2 regions of the Streptomyces sp. NPDC048255 genome follow, and region 2 is predicted to be linked to the other one. Evidence: riboswitches for the same ligand, from Rfam matches in the RefSeq annotation. Region 2 holds a riboswitch; the other holds the start of a gene.
The links. A riboswitch is a leader RNA that binds a small molecule or an ion and turns the genes downstream of it on or off. The one in region 2 is predicted to bind S-adenosylmethionine.
Positions count from the first base shown of each region.

Region 1 (4,417 bases), on a different contig from region 2:
GGGCCCCTCGTGCGTGTGTGGAACGTAGAACACAGTGCGTGGGCGGTCGATCGCGCCAGGACTAGCCGAGTGCGAGCTTGACCATGTCCGCCTGCGGACCCTTCTGGCCCTGCGAGATCTCGAACTCGACCCGCTGACCCTCTTCAAGGGTGCGGTACCCGTCCATCTGGATGGCGCTGTAGTGGACGAACACATCCGCACCACCGTCGACCGCGATGAAGCCGTAGCCCTTCTCCGCGTTGAACCACTTGACGGTGCCCTGAGCCATGCCTAACTCCCCTATTACTGGCCCTTGCGCAGGAACGCACTTCGCGCTCCCGGGTCATCACTTGCGTCGGAACGCGTCGACCGAGGCTGAATGTATCTGCGCGAGTGCTGTCTGCAACAGGTCAATCCGACGAGAATTCTGGACACCCAGAAACATTGAAAAAGAGTGAAAATTTGGCATATCGCAGGGCAACTCGGGCCAGGCATATTGCGCCAAAGCCCCATACCGCACTTGCACATTGACCCGATGTCGACCCTCACGCGGCCCGTTCATATGCGGCGGGCAAGAACAGCGGAGGGGACTTCCCCAACTCTACCGCGCCCAATCAAGCAGAATTGCCCCCTCCGCTTGTTAGCGGAGGGGGCAATTACGGTTTTCGCGTGTCACCTACGGGAAGGTCAGCCGCCCGCGACGGCCGGGATGATCGAGACGCCCGCACCGTCCGGGGTCGCGGCCTCCAGCCCGCCCTCGAAACGCACGTCGTCGTCGTTCACGTAGACGTTGACGAAGCGGCGCAGCTTGCCCTGGTCGTCCAGGACGCGCGCGGCGATGCCCGGGTGGCTCTTCTCCAGGGACTCGATGACCTCGGCCAGGGTCGCGCCCTCGGCGGGGACCTCGGCCTTGCCGCCGGTGTAGGTGCGCAGGATGGTGGGGATGCGGACGTTGACGCTCATGGCGCTACTGCCTTTCCGGTAGGGCGGAGGAGAAGTGGTCAGGCCAGGCCGGCGGCGCGGAACGCGTCCAGGCTCGGGCGGATGGTGGCGGTCTGCCCGCTCTCCGCGGCCACCGCCTCCAGGGTCTTGAGACCGTCACCGGTGTTCAGGACCACCGTGGTCAGCGCCGGGTCGAGCTGCCCGTTCTCGATGAGCTTCTTCGTCACGCCGACGGTCACGCCGCCCGCGGTCTCGGCGAAGATGCCCTCGGTCTGCGCGAGGATCTTGATGGCCTCGACGACCTGCTCGTCGGTGACGTCCTCGACGAAGCCGCCGGTGCGCCGCGCGATGTCCAGGACGTACGGGCCGTCCGCCGGGTTGCCGATGGCCAGCGACTTGGCGATGGTGTTCGGCTTCTGCGGGCGGACCACGTCGTGTCCGGCCTTGAAGGCGGTCGACACCGGGGAGCAGCCCTCGGCCTGGGCGCCGAAGATCTTGTAGGGCTTGTCCTCGACGAGGCCGAGCTTGATCAGCTCCTGCAGACCCTTGTCGATCTTCGTCAGCTGCGAGCCGGACGCGATCGGGATCACGATCTGGTCGGGCAGCTGCCAGCCGAGCTGCTCGCAGATCTCGTACGCCAGGGTCTTGGAGCCCTCGCCGTAGTACGGACGCAGGTTGACGTTGACGAAGCCCCAGCCCTCGCCCAGCGGGTCGCCGATGAGCTCGGAGCAGAAGCGGTTGACGTCGTCGTAGTTGCCCTCGATGCCGACCAGGTCGCCGCCGTACACACCGGCCATGACGACCTTGCCCTGCTCCAGGTCGTGCGGGATGAACACGCAGGAGCGGAAACCGGCCCGGGCGGCCGCGGCGCCGACGGCGCCGGCCAGGTTGCCGGTGGAGGAGCAGGACAGGGTGGTGAAGCCGAAGGCGCGGGCGGCCTCGACGGCGATGGCCACGACGCGGTCCTTGAAGGAGTGCGTCGGGTTGCCGGAGTCGTCCTTGACGTAGAGCTTGCCGGTGACGCCGAGCTCCTTGGCCAGGTTGGCCGCGTCCACGAGCTTGGTGAAGCCGGGGTTCAGGCTGGGCTTGGAGGCCACGTCCGCGGGGACGGGCAGCAGCGGGGCGTAGCGCCAGATGTTGTTCGGGCCGGCCTCGATCGCGGCACGCAGGGCCTCGGGGTTCCCGGTGGGAAGGTCGTAGGCGACTTCCAGAGGTCCGAAGCACTCGGCGCACGCGAAGATGGGACCGAGCTCGAAGCGGGTACCGCACTCACGACAGGAAAGGCCGGTGGCGGGTCCCAGGTCGACAGAAACCTGGTCGGCAGAGGTGGCGACAGTCTGTGCAGCCATGATGGCGAGGCCCTTTCTCCTCATCTTCCCCATGGCGCACTTCGCCATGAGACGGAATTGGCACCTTCCCTAGCCGGGGACCTCGCTGATGTCGCTGACGTACGCGATCGCGAGACCGACTGGAGGGTTGCCGGGGCTTCAACGGGCCGTGTCCCTCTGCCCCTCTGGATGAGCGGTATGGCACCGGGCCGCGCGCTCTATGGCGCGCCCGGGCGTTTGTGCGCGAGGACCCCCGACATGCGATGGTCCTTCGCGTTGTTCAAGACTGTAACCGAAGGCCCCGTGTGGTTGAGACAACCGTCCGAACCGCGAGATGGATCTCAATGGGGTCAAACCGCCGAACGGCAGGGAGTGCTGAAAGTGCTGGAAGAGGTGGAGCGCTGGCTGGCCGACCGCTCCTGGTCCGCCGCTGACCGACCGCTCGACCAGCTGCTGGAGCGGAAACGGGCAGCCGGCACCACGGTCAGCGTGGTGCTGCCCGCGCTCGACGAGGAGGCCACCGTCGGCGCCATCGTCGAGGTGATCCGGCGCGAGCTGATCGAGGGACTGCCGGTCCCGCTGGTGGACGAGCTGGTCGTCATCGACTCGGGCTCCACCGACCGCACGGCCGAGGTCGCGGCGAAGGCGGGCGCCCGGGTGGTGCACCGCGACGAGATACTGCCGCGAATACCCGCACTGCCCGGCAAGGGCGAGGTGCTGTGGCGCTCGCTGCTGGCCACCACCGGGGACGTGATCTGCTTCGTCGACGCCGACCTGCGGGACTTCTCCTCCGCCTTCGTCTCCGGGATCGTCGGACCGCTGCTGACCGACCCGGACGTGCAGTTCGTGAAGGCGATGTACGACCGCCCGCTCGGCGACGCCCCCGGCCAGGGCGGCAGGGTGACCGAGCTCGTCGCCCGCCCGCTCCTCAACCTCCACTGGCCGCAGCTGGCCGGATTCGTACAGCCGCTGGGCGGCGAGTACGCCGTGCGCCGCGGCCTGCTGGAGCGGCTGCCGTTCCCCGTCGGGTACGGCGTCGAGCTGGGCCTGCTGGTGGACGCCCTGCACACGGTCGGCCTGGACGCCCTGGCCCAGGTGGACGTCGGGGTACGGCTCCACCGCCACCAGGGCGGGCAGGCGCTGGGCCGGATGGCCGCGGCGATCTACCGCACCGCGCAGGTGCGGCTCTCGCGCGGGCACCTCGTACGGCCGGAACTGACGCAGTTCGAGCGGGGGCCGGACGGGTTCGTGCCCCGGACGTACCCGGTGGACACCGAGGAGCGGCCGCCGATGGCGGGCATCAAGGAGTACGCGCACCGCCGCGTGGCATGACGATTGTGGACGTTTGAGCGAGCGCGGGCCGGGCTAGGTTGGCCGCATGGCTTCTCAGGTACTCGTTGCAGCGAACCGCGGCCCGCTCTCCTACGCCCTCTCCGACGACGGCACCCTCGGTGCCCGGCGCGGCGGGGGCGGTCTCGTCTCCGGCCTCTCCGCCGCGCTGGCACAGCAGCCGGAGGCGCTGTGGATCTGCGCGGCGCTGTCGGAGGCGGACCGGGAGGCGGTCCGGCGGGGGGTGGCCGAGCCGGGTGTCCGGATGCTGGACATCGATCCCACGGTGTACGACGACGCGTACAACGGCATCGCGAACTCGGTGCTCTGGTTCACCCACCACCACCTGTACGACATCCCGCGCGAGCCGGTCTTCGACGCGCGGTTCCGGCGGCAGTGGGAGTCGTACACCGCCTACAACCAGGCCTTCGCCGAAGCCCTCGCCGAGGAGGCGGCCGACGGGGCCCGGGTCCTGGTGCAGGACTACCACCTGGCCCTGGTCCCGGGCGCGCTGCGCGCACTGCGGCCGGACCTGCGGATCGCCCACTTCACGCACACCCCGTGGGCCTCGTTCGAGTTCATGCGCATGCTTCCGGACGACGTCCGGGGGCAGCTGGTGTGGGGGATGCTCGGGGCGGACCTGCTGGGCTTCCACGCGTGGCGGTGGTCGGCGAACTTCATCAGCGGCGCGACCACCGACGACGCGACCGGCGTGGCGGACGGGTACATGCCCTCCGGGACGCCGGAGCGCGGGGTGTGGCACCGCAGGATCGTCCCGGGCGGCAAGAACGGGTACGGCGAGAAGCGGTTCACCGACGTCCGGCAGTTCCCCCTCGGCG
Region 1 covers NZ_JBEZMA010000013.1:15,115-19,531, reverse strand. Annotated here, with positions in the region: gene AB0D94_RS13455 (cold-shock protein) at 62-268, opposite strand; gene AB0D94_RS13450 (MoaD/ThiS family protein) at 667-942, opposite strand; gene thrC (threonine synthase) at 981-2,270, opposite strand; SAM riboswitch class I at 2,288-2,445, opposite strand; gene AB0D94_RS13440 (glucosyl-3-phosphoglycerate synthase) at 2,631-3,581, shown strand; gene AB0D94_RS13435 (trehalose-6-phosphate synthase) at 3,628-4,417, shown strand, end outside.
Region 1: linked by a shared signal. The riboswitch ahead of thrC (threonine synthase) and the one ahead of AB0D94_RS10190 (aminotransferase class V-fold PLP-dependent enzyme) in region 2 are both predicted to bind S-adenosylmethionine.

Region 2 (4,417 bases):
CCCGCCGGGCCGCCCGCACGGGCAAGGCCGTACACGCCGGGCCGCCCGCAGGGGCAAGGCCGTACACGCCGGGCCGCCCGCAGGGGCAAGGCCGTACCCCGCAGGGCAGCGGATCAGAGGGTCGGCAGGGCTTCGCCCGGGCCGGCGGCGCGGCCTTCTGACAGGTGGAAGACGTACCCGCGGAGGTACTCCCCCAGGCCGGCGTCGATGTACGCCGCGTACTCACGCGCCCCGGCTGCGGCTTCGCGTTCTTCGGCCCGCTCGGACACAGACCACGTCCGGCCCACGGCGGCGGCCCACTCCCTCACCCCGCCACGATCGCGCCACCAGTCCCGGACCAGATCCGGGGTCCAGTGGTCGTCACCGTCGCAGGCGTACCCGACCATCGGGTCCTGCGCGACCGCGCCCAGCAGCGCCAGCGCCTGCGCCGCGTCACGGGGCTGCCGGTAGACGAACTCCGCGCCCCACTCGTCGTCGTAGAGCACGTGCCCGGGGGCGATCAGCCGGCCCATCCAGCAGTTGTCGGTCCCCGCCCCGTAGAACGGCCCCGGCACGTTGCGCCAGTCGCGCTCCGCCCAGCGGTCGGGGCGGGGGTTCCACCAGCCGCCGCGGTGCTCCGCGGCGGGCAGCCACGTGCCGCCGTCCGGGGCGGGCAGCGGCCCGCTCTCCGCGGCCCGGACGTACGGCAGCGGGTCCCAGTAGCTCATGCCCCGCATCCTGTCAGGGTCAGACGGCCGGGACGCAGCGGCCCTCTTCGGTGCGGTACTGCCACTTCGCGCCGTCCGCGACGAGCTCCCGCACCGCGCGGACGAAACGCTCCACGTGCTCGTCAGGCGTGCCGGCGCCGAAGCTGACGCGGATCGCGTTCAGCGAGCGCTCCCCCGGCGCCGCCTCCGGCGCACCGCACTCGCCCTGGGCCTGCGGCTCGCTGCCCAGCAGGGTGCGGACCAGCGGGTGGGCGCAGAACAGGCCGTCGCGTACGCCGATGCCGTACTCGGCGGACAGCGCGGCCGCGAAGTGCGAGCTGTTCCAGCCGTCCACGACGAAGGAGATGACGCCGACCCGGGGGGCCTCGTCCCCGAAGAGGGACAGGACGCGGACCGCCGGGACCTCCGCCAGGCCCTCGCGGACCTTCGCGATGAGGTGGCGCTCGCGGGCGACCAGGCTGTCGAACCCGGCCTCGGTCAGGGCCTTGCAGGCGGAGGCGATGGAGTAGACGCCGATGACGTTGGGGGAACCGGCCTCGTGGCGGGCGGCCGTGGTGTGCCACTCGACGTCCACGCCGCCGTCCTCGCGCCGGGCCACCTTGCGGGAGGCACCGCCGCCCGCGAGGTACGGCTCGGCCGCCTGGAGCCAGTCCGCGCGGCCGGCGAGGACGCCCGAGCCGAAGGGGGCGTAGAGCTTGTGTCCGGAGAAGGCGACCCAGTCCACGTCCAGGTCCTGGACCGAGACGGGGTGGTGCGGGGCGAGCTGGGCGGCGTCCAGGACGATCCGCGCGCCGTGGGCGTGCGCGGCGGCGGCGAGTTCCTTCACCGGCCACAGTTCACCGGTGACGTTGGACGCGCCGGTGACGCAGACCAGGGCCGGGCCGTAGGGGTCGCGGTCGGCCAGCGCCCGCTCCAGGGTGGCGACGGCCTCGTCCGGGGTGCGCGGGGCGTTGAGGTAGGTGACCTGCGCGTCCGTCCACGGCAGCAGCGAGGCGTGGTGCTCGGTCTCGAAGACGAAGACCTGGCAGTCGGCCGGAAGGGCGGCGGCGAGGAGGTTCAGGGAGTCGGTGGTGGACCGGGTGAAGACCACCTGGTCGGCGGGGCGGCAGTCGAGGAACTCGGCGACCGTGGCCCGGCTCTGCTCGAAGAGGTCGGTGGACAGCTGCGAGAGGTAGCCGGCGCCGCGGTGCACGCTGCCGTAGTAGGGGGCGTAGGCGGCCACGTCGTCCCAGACCCGCTGGAGCGCGGGGGCGGAGGCCGCGTAGTCGAGGGCCGCGTAGGTGACCTCGCCTCCGGTGACGAGGGGGACGGTGACGTCCCGGCCGAGCACCGGCAGCGGCTCGGCACAGGCGGGGCCCTCGGCGGTGGCGGTGGCGGTGGCGGCGTTCAGGGATGCGGACATGGCGGTATCTCCCGGCAGGCAGGGGTGAATGGCTTCGGTGTGCCCGTACGGGGACGCGGCTCTGGGCCGTCCGGGGTACGGGAAGTCCTCGGAGCGAACGGGGGTACGCAGAAGTGACCCTGTCCGAGGGTTGAAGAAGGGGCGGAGTCGCCCTATCGCATTCGCTTGCTCACGGAAAACGCTCCTCGAGAGACCAGGACCCCTGGTGTCGAGGGATCCGCGCTTGCCGTAGACCTCGCTGCCTACGACCTGGTCATCACCCGGGGCACCCCGCCACGGAAGGAGGGTTGCCGGACAGCAAGCCGGGGCCTAAACGCTGTCACTCGTGACCTGTCCAGCATCCTGCCACAAGATCCCCCGAGCGCAAGACCCCGGTCCGCATGGTGGACCGGGGCCTTGGCCGGAAATGATCAGGCGTTGCTCGCCGCCACCCACCGCTCCAGCGCCGCCCGGGCCTCGCCCGAGTCGATGGACCGGGCCGCGAGGGCGATGCCCGCCGCGATCTGCTCCTCCAGCGTGCCCGTGCCGGGGTCCAGGGCCACCAGGGCCGCGGCCGAGTTCAGCAGCACCGCGTCGCGGACCGGGCCGGTCTCGCCCGCCAGCAGGCGGCGGGCCACGTCCGCGTTGTACGAGGGGTCCCCGCCGGCGAGGGCCGCTACGTCGACCAGGTCGATGCCGACGTCGCGCGGGTCGAAGGACTGCTCCGAGACCTTGCCGTCGCGGACCCACCAGACGCGCGAGGTCGCCGTCGTGGTCAGTTCGTCCAGGCCGTCGTCACCGCGGAAGACCAGCGCGGACGAGCCCCGCTCGGCGAGCACGCCCGCCACGATCGGGGCCACCCGGGCGTCGGCCACGCCGGTCGCCTGGGCCCGTACCCGCGCCGGATTCGTCAGCGGGCCTAGGAAGTTGAAGGTGGTCCGGATGCCCAGCTCCTTGCGGGCCGCGGCCACGTGCCGCAGCGCCGGGTGGAACTTCACCGCGAAGCAGAAGGTGATGCCGGCCGCCTCGGCGACCTCGACGACCCGTGAGGTGCTGAGGTTGAGGTTGACGCCGAGCTTCTCCAGGACGTCCGAGGACCCGCTCGCGGAGGACGCGGCCCGGTTCCCGTGCTTGACCACCTTGGCGCCGGTACCGGCCACCACGATCGCCGACATCGTGGAGATGTTCACCGTCTTGGCCCCGTCGCCGCCCGTGCCGACGATATCCACCGTCCGGCCCGGCACCTCGATCAGGTTGGCGTGGTCGTACATGGCGCGCACCATGCCGGTGATCTCCGTGACCGTCTCCCCCTTGGCCCGCAGCGCGACCACGAAACCCGCGATCTGGGCGTCGGTGGCCTCCCCGCGCATGATCCGGTCCATGGCCCAGGCCGTGTCGTCGGCGCTCAGGTCCCGGCCGGTCAGCAGGGCGTCGAGGACGCCCGGCCAGCTACGGGCCGCCACGCTGTCGCCGCCTGCCGGGGTCACAACGTTCATGGTCCGCTCCTGTGCTAGTGGGCCGCCCCCATTTTCGCCGCCCACGTCGAATGGGAAGACCCTCAGCCTATCCAGCCCCGGGGGGCGGCAAAGAGCCCCGTCCAGACACTGGACGGGGCTCTCACCGTGGCGACACCAGGACTGGCCGAAACCAGTCCCTCATGCGTTCAGCAGGGGATCAGTGGTGGCCGTGGCCGCTCTGGATCTCCTTGTACTCCTCCACCGTGGGCTTCGGAATCTGGTTGTTCTCCGCGTAGAAGCCCTTGCTGAGCTTCGCGCGGAGCTTCTCCGTGCTCTTCACCTTGCGCTTGACACCGTTCTCGTCGACCGTCGGGCCGATCTCGACGGGCTTGTACTGCTCGTGCGAGGTGAGGGTGTGCAGCTGGCCCTGCGACAGCGGCTCGTGGACCTCCACGAACTCACCGTGCGGCAGGCGCTTGATGATGCCGGTCTCGCGACCGTGCAGCACCTTGTCCCGGTCCCGGCGCTGGAGGCCCAGGCAGATCCGCTTGGTGATGATGAAGGCGACGACCGGGACGACGAAGAAGCCGATCCGGACGAACCAGGTGATCGCGTTGAGCGAGAGGTGGAAGTACTGCGCGAACATGTCGTTTCCACCGCCGATCAGCAGCACGGCGTACTCCGCCAGGTAGGCGACACCGAAGGCCGTACGGGTCGGGACGTTGCGCGGGCGGTCCAGGATGTGGTGCTCGCGCTTGTCCCCGGTGATCCAGGACTCGATGAACGGCCAGGCGGCGATCGAGCACAGCACCAGCGGGAAGAGCAGCAGCGGGATGAACACGCCCAGGACGAGCGTGTGGCCCCACAGGTTG
Region 2 covers NZ_JBEZMA010000008.1:156,499-160,915, forward strand. Annotated here, with positions in the region: gene AB0D94_RS10185 (ferredoxin) at 114-707, opposite strand; gene AB0D94_RS10190 (aminotransferase class V-fold PLP-dependent enzyme) at 727-2,109, opposite strand; SAM riboswitch class IV at 2,324-2,440, opposite strand; gene trpD (anthranilate phosphoribosyltransferase) at 2,520-3,584, opposite strand; gene AB0D94_RS10200 (ubiquinol-cytochrome c reductase cytochrome b subunit) at 3,763-4,417, opposite strand, start outside.